Regions from separate parts of the Granulicella mallensis MP5ACTX8 genome, predicted to be linked through region 1. Evidence: riboswitches for the same ligand, from Rfam matches in the RefSeq annotation. Region 1 holds a riboswitch; the other holds the start of a gene.

Region 1 (5,980 bases):
CAAACACAGGCTGAGCATCGACGCCGTCCGTGCCCTTGCCGTAGGCGTAGCCACCCCAGGCGAGGAAGGCGCGTGCAAAGTCCTCGTCGCCGTGCCAGTTGCCGGTTTCGATCAGCGGAAGAATGCCGGCGCCATAGGAGCCGGGCTTCGATCCGAAGATACGATAGCGAGCCTGGGCCTCCGCCTCATGCTCGGGAAGATCTTTATGCGCCTCGAGATCCGCGAGATAGTGCTTGCGTGGGAAGTTCTGTTCGAGCGGTTCGTCCAGTTCGACGACGAGAGAGATGGCCTGGTCGAACATATCGATCAAGTGAGGAAAGGCATCGCGGAAGAAGCCGCTGATGCGCAGTGTGACGTCCACGCGCGGGCGTCCCAGTTGTTCGAGCGGGATGACAGCAACGCCTTCCAGTCTGCGGGACTGCGCGTTCCAAACGGGCTGCACTCCCAGCAGAGCAAAGGCCTCGGCGAGATCGTCGCCGTGAGTGCGCATCTGCGAGGTTCCCCAGACGCTCAGGCCCATCATCTCGGGGTACTTGCCCTCCTCCATGCGGAAGCGTTCGATGGCTTCGCGGGCGAGTTGCTGCCCGACGCGCCATGCGGCCTGTGACGGTAGAGCGCGCGGATCGACGGCGTAGAAGTTGCGCCCCGTAGGTAGAACGTGGGCCATGCCGCGCGTGGGTGCGCCAGCCGGTCCGGCTGGGATGTACTTGCCTTCGAGAGCGTCCAGAAGGTGCTCGATCTCGTCGCCGGTCTGTTCGAGGTTCGGCACGAGTTCTTCGCAGGCGAAGATGAGCGCTTGCGTGATGTCCTCGGATTGGAGGCCGAGCACGGCCCGTTGAACGTCAGCGATTTTTTTCGTGCGAAACCCAAAGGTCTCCAGCATGGTGAAGAGATCGAGCGAGGCACGGTCGAGCAGCTCCAGCACGTCGGCTCGTGTGTAGCAGGTCTGGTCGAGAATCTCTTGCGGCTCTTCCAGCCGTTCTCCAGGCTTGTCGAGAAGGCTCGCGAGATCGAAAGAGAACGCCGTCGCGAGGCTCGCCTGCAGGCTCGGTGTGCTGATGTTTGCCAGCCGCGTGAGCGAGCGAAGCATCTCGGGGAGCGGGGGCATCTGTCCCAGGATGTGGAGACCGTCGCGAATCTGTGCCATGCCCAGTTCGCAGAGGTAGCCGTCGAGATCTTCGATGAGATGCGCAACTTCGTTGCCGGTCATCGAGGCCAGCGTCGTTGGAACGCCCTCCGGCGTCAGCGCGTCGTCCCACTCATGAGTGTGGTCGCCGCGTTCGCGCGTGAGCATCGTCTTGGTGTCGAGATCGGTCTTGAGATTGGTGCGCTCCACCAGCTCCCAGATCTGCTGCTGCAGGTATGGCAGCTTCTTGGGGTCCAATTTTTCTACGGCGTAGTACTCGTTCACGAGCTGGTTCAGCTCCGCCAGTGGGCCGTAGGTTTCTGCGTTGGTCATCGGCGGCGTGAGGTGGTCGACGACGATGGCGTGGGCCCGTCGCTTGGACTGGCTGCCTTCGCCGGGATCGTTGAGGATGAACGGGTAGATGAGCGGTAGATCGCCCAGCAGCAGATCGGGGTAGCACTCACCCGAGAGGCCTATGCCCTTGCCGGGAAGCCACTCAAGCGTGCCGTGCTTGCCCATGTGGACGATGGCATCCGCACCCCAGCCGCCTTCGGATTGCGGTGTTCCCAGCCAGCGGTAGAAGGCCGTGTAGTGGTGTGTCGGCGGCAGGTCGGGCGTGTGATAGATCGTGTCGGGATCGATACCGTAGCCGCGCGGGGGCTGTAGAGCGATGAGCGCATTGCCGAGGTCCATCGCGGCGAAGAGGTAGTCGTGTTCGTCTCCCCATGGCTCTTCCTGCTCGATGGACACGACCTTGCCGCCGATAGTGGGGAGCAGCTTCTTGTCCGTCTTCTTGGCAGGCAGAACGCTGAAGCCCCGATCCTGAGGTTGTCCCCAGAAGTCCTGCATCCTGCGGTTCGGGCGGTCGGGGAAGGTTGCAAAGATCTTCCGGTAAACCGCTCGGGAGAAGCGCTTGGCCTGCGCGGGATCGAGCGGATAGTTGTCGTCGTAGGTGCCATGCTGCAGCAGGCTCTGCATCAACTCGTCCGAAGTTTCGGACAGGGCAGAGACGTTGTACCGGCGCGCACGCATGGCGTGGAGAGTAGTCAGGAGACTCGCCGGTGTATCGAGGCCCACAGCGCCACCAACCTGCGAGGCCTTCGCCGCGGAGTTCGTCAGCACGAAGGCAATGCGGCGTTCGCGATTGGACTTGCGGCGCAGAGTCGCGAGACGTGCAGCGATTCCGGCGACGCGGTCCACTCTGTCCGGCTGCGCAACGTAGAGATTGTCTGTTCCGGCGGCGCTGCGTTCCTTGAACGAGACCGGCACGGTGATGATGCGGCCATCGAACTCGGGAATGGCGACGTTCACGGCGGTGTCGAGAGCGTTGATTCCACGACGCGAGCCTTCCCACGCCCCATACTGCATGCCGCTCGCGATGGCCTGCAGCACAGGAATGCCGAGCTGTTCGAGAGAGCCCACGGCCTCGCCTGCAATGGTTACAGAGCCGGTGTTCACCTCTCCGAGCGCAAACGATAGCGTCGAAATCAGAACATCGGCTTTGCCTTCGATCAGGCCGAAGGCTGCGGGCCGGCCGTTCTCCTTCGACTTGAGGCTTGAGGTGAAGATGCAGAGCGCATTCATGCCCTTGCTCTTTAGTGCTTCAGCGATCGCGTCGATGAAGCTGGTGTTTCCGCTCATGCGATGCGCGCGATAGAAGAGTACCGCTGCGGTCGGCTTTGCGGGATCGGCCTGGCGCTGCCAGTCTTCAAAGGTCGCGGCGTCCATCTCCGGCAGGTAGATTCCGTGCTCCGGCATAGGGCTCGGCGTGGTGTATCCGAAGCCGGTAAGCATCAGGCGGTCGGAGAGGAAGCGGAACAGCTCGCCAAAGTTGGAGACGCCTCCAAAATCGAGGTAGCCCGAGGCAGTCTGCATCACATCGGCGGGCACGTTGATCGTCTCGGAAAACTCCGAGGCGTTATCGCCTGTGCCGCTCACCAGTACCAGCGACTGTCCGCGCTCGATGCAGGCCGCCTTCAGACGGTCGAAGCCGGGGATGCCGCTGAGCGGCCCATGGCAGCGCACGACGATGACCTTGGCCTTGCTCATCTCGCCGAGGATCAGCACGTTCATCTGGTCTTCGGTGCGGAGTGCGTTCAGGGAAAAGCCGCTGACGCGCAGCTCTTCCGGCAGCGTCTCCGAGGATTTGATGAGCGTAAGCAGATCGGTATCCGCGTGCGAGAGCAGCATGATGGCGCCGTTCGGCTGCACGATCTCAAGCTGGGTTAGCCCCTCTGCGGGGCTGGGCAGGCGAACGTCCCAGTCGTAGTAGTTGAAGACGTATTCGCTCAGCTCGGAGGGCGGCTGCAGGAAGCGGTCCGCCTTCAGCATGGAGTCGATGTACTCGTAGATCTGGCGTACCTGCCACTCGCTGTTGACCGAGTGGAACCAGATGCTCTTGCCGTCGAAGACGAGACTGGCGACGTTCGCCAGGGCGCAGGGCCCGATGCATCCGCCCTTGGTCAGGTGGACGTCGTTGCGGATCTTGCGCTTGAGCCACTCCTCTGTGTAGACGTCGACCGGTACTGCGGCATAGCCGCGCTCGGTGATGCCGCAGCAGCAGCCGGTGTAGCAGTAGGTCAGGTGCGCGCGGTGCTGGGTGATGTTGAAGGCGCGCCCATCGGCACGGATGACGCGTTGGCGGTAGGTCGGCATGGCTACATCTGCTCCGAGAGGTTGTTTTGGCGGATTGACCGAACGAGATGCGGGCCGCGCAGGGAAAGGCACGGGGGCATAGCCACGCGCGCGACAGCGGTCGTGAGGCTGCGCAGGGTCAGCAGGGAGGGATACGGGTTGTCTTCGATGGAACGTAAGCTCAGGCGCAGGGTTTCTGTCTCCGCAGAAAGTTGCAGTTCGAACCCTGGCAGGTCTCCTGGCTCAAAGACGACATCTGAGTGTCTGCCGCTATCCTTCCCCGGTCTTTCCCGAGTGGTACTGCTAGCGGCTCATCTTTGTTTACAGTGGCGGGACCGCGCCGGTTTTGCTCCGGACTTCCCTTTTAAGCCCATGTGGGCACCGTAGGTCAACACCATTAGTATCACGCGTAATCCCACGCGGGACGTCACGATTTTGTCAGGAGTAGCGCATCTCGTCCGAGGTAGGGAAAGCTCGTCCGCTTTGTTGAGCCGCGGCTTCCTGCCGTTCGGTCAGACCTCCGAAGAGCAGGCCCAGTACGCTCCACAGCACGACCTGGGTCTCCCACGATGCTATGCGGAACTTCCAAAGCAGAGAGGCCGGAAAGCCTGCGGGGACTTCGTCGATGACAGGCAGGAAATGGGCACTGGTTCCCGCCAGCAGCACGAATAAAAGGGCCGCGAGCAGCGACGCGTTCCAGGGGCCGAAGGGCTTATTCAAGCTCCGTCCGGCCTTGATCGCCAGAATCAGGGACATCAGAGAGATGGCGATGAGCAGAAAATAGGCCCCGGTACGAACACCGATCGTCTCCGGGTTTCCTACCGCCGGAGGATTAGCCGGGTACTTGAGCGATGGAACCAGGACGATGGAGATGAATCCCAGGCCCGCGATCACTGCGGAGAGTACTCGTGGCCTGGCAGTGCTGAGACGTCCGCGCGTGAAAGCGAACACGATTCCGAAGATGCCGCCGAGCGCGGTGCAGTAGACCACGGCACCGGTCAGCAATCCCAGGCCGCTTTGAATCTTGCGGCTGACCATTTCCGGCTCGGGAGCTTCTCCCCTGGCCTGGTCCATGCTGGTCTCAAAGGCGATAGCCCTGTCGACCTGAGGCTCGCCGATCCAGCGCGCGAACGCAAAAACGATCAACCCGGCTACGAGGCCGACCAGCATTCCACGAAGAAGCAGCGTACGGGCCATCGGGTTTAGTGGCAGGGAAAGCCGAGCAGATGGCGTCCATCATGCACGAATTCGTGTACAGCACGACCGTGGATGAGCGAGGTGGCTCCCTGTTCTGCGCCGACAAAATAGATCAGGAGCAGCATCAGCAGGCCGCCGAAGAGCGCCCAGGGCAACAGCTCCCGCAACGGAACAACGGGGATAGATACCGGGGATGCAATGGAACCTGCGACAGATTGTGACATGGTGAAGTCTCCTGAACTGGTTGAGGGATAACGCAAGCTCAACTGAATCTGAGCCTAGTGAAGGCGAGGGGGAGTGTCAAGGAGTGGGGTCGAGCGGCCATGGAGGAAGTTCCCCATCCCCACAGAATCGTCATCCTGAGCGGAGCGTTCCGGCCTTTGGGGACGCGGAGTCGAAGGACCCCGAAGGTTATCCTCTTGCCCAAACCTTTTGCACCTTTTCTACCTCGAACGCTCGAGCCTGGACGTTCGCGCTGGAAAAGGTCCCAACCTTCTGGGCAAGCTCAAGCCCTTCGGGGTCCTTCGACTCCGCACCTCGCAAAAGCGCGAAGTGCTCCGCTCAGAATGACGTCTCTGTGGGGGAACAAAATATGTGATTCGTCGTTGCACGTTCCTCTCTACTCATTGCCAATAGCTCTGCCACGTAGAATGATTGGCGATGCAATCCTCCGAACCGCAAACTCTACCCCCCCGAATCACCCTGATCAGCCACGCTGCCACGCTTGCCCTGAAGCGTGCCTCCTTTCCGCTGGACGAAGCTCTCGTCGAAGGCGAGCCGGAGAAGATTGCAGCGCTTGGCTGGGCGGCTCCGCGCACACAGCAGATCTGCGCAGGGCCCGAGCAGCGCACGCGACAGACAGCGACAGCCTTGGGTCTTGAAGCATCTGTAGAAAGTGGGCTTGCCGATGTCAACTACGGAGAGTGGAGCGGCAAGCAGATCGACGAGATACAGGCGAGCGATCCGATAGGGTTGGCCGCCTGGCTTACCGATGTAAGTGCCGCACCTCACGGCGGTGAATCC
Region 2 (5,980 bases), 2.7 Mb from region 1:
CGTCACGAGCATCCCCACTCCCATCAGAATGACGGAGGTATAAGCGATTCGTTGCGCACCGTTGTACTTCGTCTGTGCAGGGAGTCCCTTCCTCAGATGAAGGTCGACCAGGGTGACCTGAATCGCGTCTCGCAGGCTGCGGCGTTCGGGTACAAGAAAGCGCCACTCCCCTGAGAACGAGGTATACAGCACGTACAGGAGCCCATTCAGGCCGAAGATCCACATAAAGAAAAAGTGGTAGCCAAGCCCCTGCGTTACGGAGTACGGCACATGAAGCTTCTGGTAAAACCAGTCTGGAAACAATCGGATGAGGGTAAACTTGCCGATCCCCACGCGATAGATGGCATGTGGGTGCCGATAGGCATTATCCGAATCATTCCAGTAGATAAGAACGCCACTCCAAATCATGGTGAACAGCACAGGGAAATTGATCCAGTGCATCCAGCGTATGGCAAGAGGATGCTTTCGTTCGAGGCGGATGGACGCATTGAGGGGTGCAGGCGCGGATGGAAGGACGTCGCTCGAATCATTGTCGTATTTGGACTTTATGACCATGAGACCACGTCCCTTTTGAGATCGATTGCAATTAAACACACCCAAGCCAGCCCCATGGACCAGCGGCGTAATCTCCCCCTTTTGGGGGATACAGGAACGCATGGGATGTTACAACCTTCGACGCTCAACCCGCTCCGGGGTTACAAGAAAAATTTGGCGTTCTACCAGGAGCCCCTTATTGTGCCCTGTCCGTTTGGGGGCAGTCCACACAATTCCCGGCAATGGCGACAAGATGCGCGTCTTTCTTGTCGAACGGAGCATCCTTGAGAACGAGCAGGATGTTCTGCTCAATCCACGTTTGTAGATTGCGAACCGGGAGAAGAATGCGCTTCGCCTCGAACCCGCAGTCTTTGCCTCTTTGCAATCGAACACAGCAGGATACGGGGCTGATGGGCACCACACATCTCTGGAATGTCACTTTATTTCTGAACCTATATAGGTTCAGAAATAAAAATGGCCTGGAGTCTCCCTCTCGCGGCCATTTTTATTTGTGTAAGTTGTCGCTTGGATGAAGGGAGCTCACCTGGCGCATACCGCGAAGAGCATTGCACAGAAAAATGCCGTCTGCCGATTCGAGGTCTTCGAGATGAAGGACTCGCTCCTCTGCCGACACATTGGTTTCGAGAAGATGCCTGCGGAAGATTCCGGGCAAGACACCAGAGCTTAGAGGTGGAGTCATAAGCTTGCCTTCGCGGAGGATGAAGATATTACTGATTGCCCCTTCCGTCACCTCTTCCCTCTCGTTGAGGAAGAGAACCTCATCGAAACCATCGGCGCGGGCCTCGGAGAAGAGATGTTCATATCGTTCGCGGCGTGTTGTTTTGTGCCGCAGGAAGACATCGTCAGAAGAGGTGCGTTCCGAAGAGATGCGGACAGAACAGGTCGATTGGCCGGGTTGAAAGGCTGTGGACGTAATCGTCGCCTTGCCGGCAGAGTCCAACAGCAACCGCACGCGATAGTGTTCTCCGGGGGGAAACGGATGCGCCCGCTCAAGGAGTTGTCGCGTGATCGATGCGCGATCAAAGGAAAACTCGAAGTACGAGGCGGACGATTCCATGCGGTCCAGGTGCATGGACAGAAGAGCGTACTCTCCGTTCCAGAGCATCGTTTCGATGAGTTGAAAGGCCGGTCCTGACCGGGACAGGAAACTTGCTTTGAGCTGGCACTCCCTGTACTCGTCCGAAGGAACCGAATCCGCCACGATACCGCCGCCGACACCCATCCGGACTCGTCCGTCCTTGAGGACAAGGGTTCGAATCGCGACGTTGAAGATCGAGGATCGATCCCGCGCAATGAAACCGATGGCTCCGGTGTAGATCTCCCGAGGCTTCTGTTCCAGTTCGCGAATGATCTGCATCGTCCTGATCTTTGGAGCTCCCGTGATGGAGCCGCTGGGGAACAAGCTTCGAAAGATGTCGTAGTATCCGAGCTCAGCCTGAAGTGTTCCAGAGATCGTCGAGGTCATCTGGAGAAGAGTTCTGTACTTCTCAACCGAGAAGATGTCTTCGACCTGGATACTTCCCATCGTGCAGATGCGGCCAAGATCATTGCGAAGAAGGTCGACGATCATCACATGCTCTGCGCGATTCTTTTCGTCCTGCTGCAGTCGTGCAGCGGCCTCGATATCCTCTCTGGAATCGCGGCCTCGGGGCATCGTGCCCTTCATGGGGCGAGTCACGATCCGGCCGTCCTCAATGCGGAAGAACAGCTCCGGCGAGAAGGAAAGGATATGGTTTCCGTCCACATTCAGGAAAGCACTGTAAGAAACCGGCTGTCGATGGAAGAGTTCGGCAAAGAGCTCCGTAGCGGACAACTTTGTCCGGGCATCGACAGCATCCGTGAAGTTCACCTGATAGGTATCGCCTGCCCGGATGTAGTCCTGAATCCGTTCAACCCTTGCACAGTACTCGGCTTCTGAGATCGTCAGGAAGGTTTGTTCCGGAAGCATCTCCAACAGGTTGCCGGATTCGTTGGAGGCAGGTGGAGTCGCTTCACCTTCTTCATCACTCCTGTGGTGGTGATGGACGAGCGGTTCCCGGTAGACACCGAACCAGGCGAGAGGCAGTTCTGATCGAGCCGGTGCTATATCCTCCAGGGACTGAAAGTGATATCCGCATTCATAGCCGACAAATCCGGCGACATAAAAGCCCGCGGCGAGCGCGTCTTCAAGCTCGCGGAAGAGAGCCGGGATTGCGTCATGCCTGGATGCAGACAACACCCGAACAGGATGGAGAAAGAGAAGACTCTGCCGATTTTCCGGGTCGAAGCGTGAGGTTTCAAGAAGAACCGAGTCGGCGGTTTCGGCAACCATCGAATACCACTGCTTCGGAACCCTTGACCACTGCCCCACAAAATCTCCCCGTCTGCCGATGCTTGATCATCGATGATAGATCCTCTTCTAAAGTATTTTGAACGGCGACGGTTCTGGCACCTGTCTTGGTTTTGGCGAGAGTTTATTCCGCAACCCTCTCCAGCCCTTGCCCAATCGATCCGAGGCCGTAAAGAGATGGCCGGCAGTAAGCGGCCCGATCACACGATGATGGCCGACAGCAGCTAACCCCATGGAGGCGATGCAGCCACAATTCTCGCAATCGGGATCTCCACCGAATTGGCAGGGAGTGATCTGCGTCTTCAGATCTGCCGAGATCGTCTCGGTTGTCTGCGCAAAGATGCACTCACCTGGGCTCTTCGGCGGAGAGGCGATCTCCTGAATCACCCTCTCGTGCATATCCAGAATCGGATAACTCTTCCGCAAGCGTTGCAGATCGGCAAGTACAGAGGCTCTTTGCGAGGTCGTGAGGATCTCCGGGTCAGTGGCGCCGCGTTGAGGGGTGAAGAGACTGAACCATACCCTCACAATCTCCGGCTGCGCACTCCAGAAACGCAGAAACTCTTCCAGGTAGCCTTCACGGTCTGCAATCTGGGAGGTGATGGTGCAATGAATGGTGATTCTGGCGCCACGGATGTTCTTCAGTATCCGTTCATAGGTGGCGGGCTTGCGCCGTTCATCGTGCTCCGGCTGCAAGCCATCGATCGAGACCACAACGTTCAACAGCTTGAACTGATTCCACGAGCTCGGAATAATTCTGAAGGCGCTCGTCACGATCTGCGTGTGTATCCCGCGGCTCTCCAAGTGAGGCAGCAGTAACTCAAGCTCACGATGTCGAACGAACGGATCACCGCCTACGAGAGACACGTGAAGCGGTTTGCGTTCATCGATCAGAGCAAGCACTCTCGTGACCAACTCCTCGCCTTTGAAGTCGGAGAGCTGACGCAACTGCATCTCGCTTCCAAGATGTGCCGCATCGAAGGCATAGCATCCCGGACACCGTAAGGGGCATTCCTTGGTGATCTCAATCGACAGCGAAGGGGACCGGCCAGCCAGAATCGTCGACCAGGCTTGGAGCACCTCTGAAGTTTTCATGCTTGTCCTAATGTGGCCCGCAAGCCGTTAGCGATAAACAAAATACTATAGCGACCTGGGTGGACCACGAGACCAGGAATTTTCCCAGCCTCGGAGCGATCAGAGGTTAGATGCAGCGAAAGCGCTAAGGTAGGCGTCATTGAAGCGAAACCTCCGGTTCAGCGAACGGTTCATCGGGCGCGGCTGCAGACCGAATCCACTAGATAATTTTCTCATTCATGATGGCAAACGAGCGACTGCCTGCAATGCCGAATGGAACAGATGCGACCGGTCTGGTTATAGAGACGGCTATGGCTCAAAACGAGCCATTCTCAAAACAGGCCGGAAGTAGCTGACAGGTTAGATGCAGCAGTAGAGAAAGCGCTGCCATTATCCTGCCTTCCCCTCGGAAGCGGTATATCTATGCTCGTTATGGAGCAAGTTTCTCGGCAGTTCTTCGGACTTGCAGGCTACCTACTTGCTCCTGCTTCCCAGTTCATGGCGAACCAGTGCTTCTATCGGAGTGTTCGTTCCTGCGTACCGCTGCGGGGCAGTTCCGGATTCTCGCCTGATTCCCATTTAAGCCCAATCTCGCGATTGGGCACCGTGAAGTAGTCCTAGTATCCATAGTGCCTCTATGGATGTCCAGCGTCATCTGCCTGGGTTTTGTTACGCGGGAACGCCAGAACCAGGCCAAACCTTGACGCGTTTCTAAAAATCTAGGTGATCTTTATCGAACCCCTCGAGCCAGATGGAAGATTCAAAGCCTTCCCGTCTGCGAAATTGCAGCGAGCTTGCTCGGTCTCAGTATCCACATAATCTGATGGATTCCTTCTACCGAAGCGTCTACCGTTGCGAGCGCAACCGGGATGCCATCGCGTGACAGAAGAACGGATGCCTGTCCGTTTGTTTCAATCCACCGGAGCGTTATGCCCGTCCAGAAATGGGAAGCGAAGGAGGTAATGAACTTCGCAACATGATCGCGACCAGAAACCGGGGCTCGAGCAGCTGTACGCACAATGCCCCCACCATCCGAATAAGAGACGACATCTTCTACGAAGAGACCTTCCAGCGTGGCCAGGTCTCCCTTTTGAGCGGCACCGATAAAGGCTTCCAGCAGGCGGCGCTGTTCCTCAGAACTGACCGGTGTGCGCCGCCCATCTGCAATGTGCTTACGGGCACGAGAGACGAGTTGGCGGGTATTCGCTTCCTCCATTTGTATGATGTCCGCGATCTGGCGGTAGGAGTAATCGAACGCTTCGCGCAGAACGTAGGAGGCACGTTCTGTAGGAGACAGCTTCTCAAGGAGCAGCAGGATGGCAAGTCCCAAAGCTTCGCCGCGCTCTGCGCCTAACGCAGGATCGCTGCTGGTGTCCACGGGTTCGGGAAGCCAGGGACCGACGTAGGTTTCCCGGCGCGAGTGGGCACTCTGGGAGAAGTTGATACACATTCGTGTAGTTGTCGTGGCCAGAAATGCCGACGGGCTCTCAACGATGTTGCGATCGGTAGCCTGCCACCGCAACCAGACATCCTGCACGATATCCTCGGCTTCAGCCGCACTTCCGAGCATGCGGTAAGCGATGCCGAACAAACGTGGACGCACCTCGGCAAAGACCAACAGACCATCGTCATGCTCTCCGTCTTCTAGACCACGGCGAACAGACAATGGAGTTTCCGAAATGGGTTCTTCTGCCATTGCGATGGTCATAGTCTATCTCGCGGCATTTTCTCGACCACCTCTTCGTTGATGGGAGGATCGTCAGCATCCCCGATGATATGGCGCGGCGCGCGGCTTAGTTCACCGGCATGAGCACCGGAGCTCCTTTGTCCTTTACCAGGAACACTACGAACTTTGCTCGTTTGGTTTGGCTTGCGTTCCGTCCAATGACGTGAATATCGTTCGGGCCTTCATAGAAGGTCTGACCAGGCATCAGAGTCACTTCCCTTCCACCCTTCACCTGCATCACGATCGAGCCTTCCAGCACATAAATAAATCCATGCGCATTGTGGCGATGTACAGGG

Evidence for each region. Region 1 has a riboswitch for cobalamin ahead of ACIX8_RS15290 (cobaltochelatase subunit CobN). Riboswitches for the same ligand answer to the same signal wherever they lie in the genome.
Region 2: it holds a riboswitch for cobalamin, as region 1 does, so the genes downstream of both, ACIX8_RS01215 (radical SAM protein) here and ACIX8_RS15290 (cobaltochelatase subunit CobN) in region 1, are expected to answer to the same signal.

What each region holds. Positions count from the first base shown of each region.
Region 1 covers NC_016631.1:3,804,976-3,810,955, reverse strand. Annotated here, with positions in the region: gene ACIX8_RS15290 (cobaltochelatase subunit CobN) at 1-3,781, opposite strand, end outside; cobalamin riboswitch at 3,972-4,161, opposite strand; gene ACIX8_RS15285 (CbtA family protein) at 4,199-4,957, opposite strand; gene ACIX8_RS15280 (CbtB domain-containing protein) at 4,963-5,181, opposite strand; gene ACIX8_RS15275 (histidine phosphatase family protein) at 5,618-5,980, shown strand, end outside.
Region 2 covers NC_016631.1:275,427-281,406, reverse strand. Annotated here, with positions in the region: gene ACIX8_RS01230 (cytochrome b/b6 domain-containing protein) at 1-555, opposite strand, end outside; gene pabB (aminodeoxychorismate synthase component I) at 1,040-2,866, opposite strand; gene ACIX8_RS01215 (radical SAM protein) at 2,954-3,979, opposite strand; cobalamin riboswitch at 4,390-4,582, opposite strand; gene ACIX8_RS01210 (RNA polymerase sigma-70 factor) at 4,719-5,624, opposite strand; gene ACIX8_RS01205 (cupin domain-containing protein) at 5,752-5,980, opposite strand, start outside.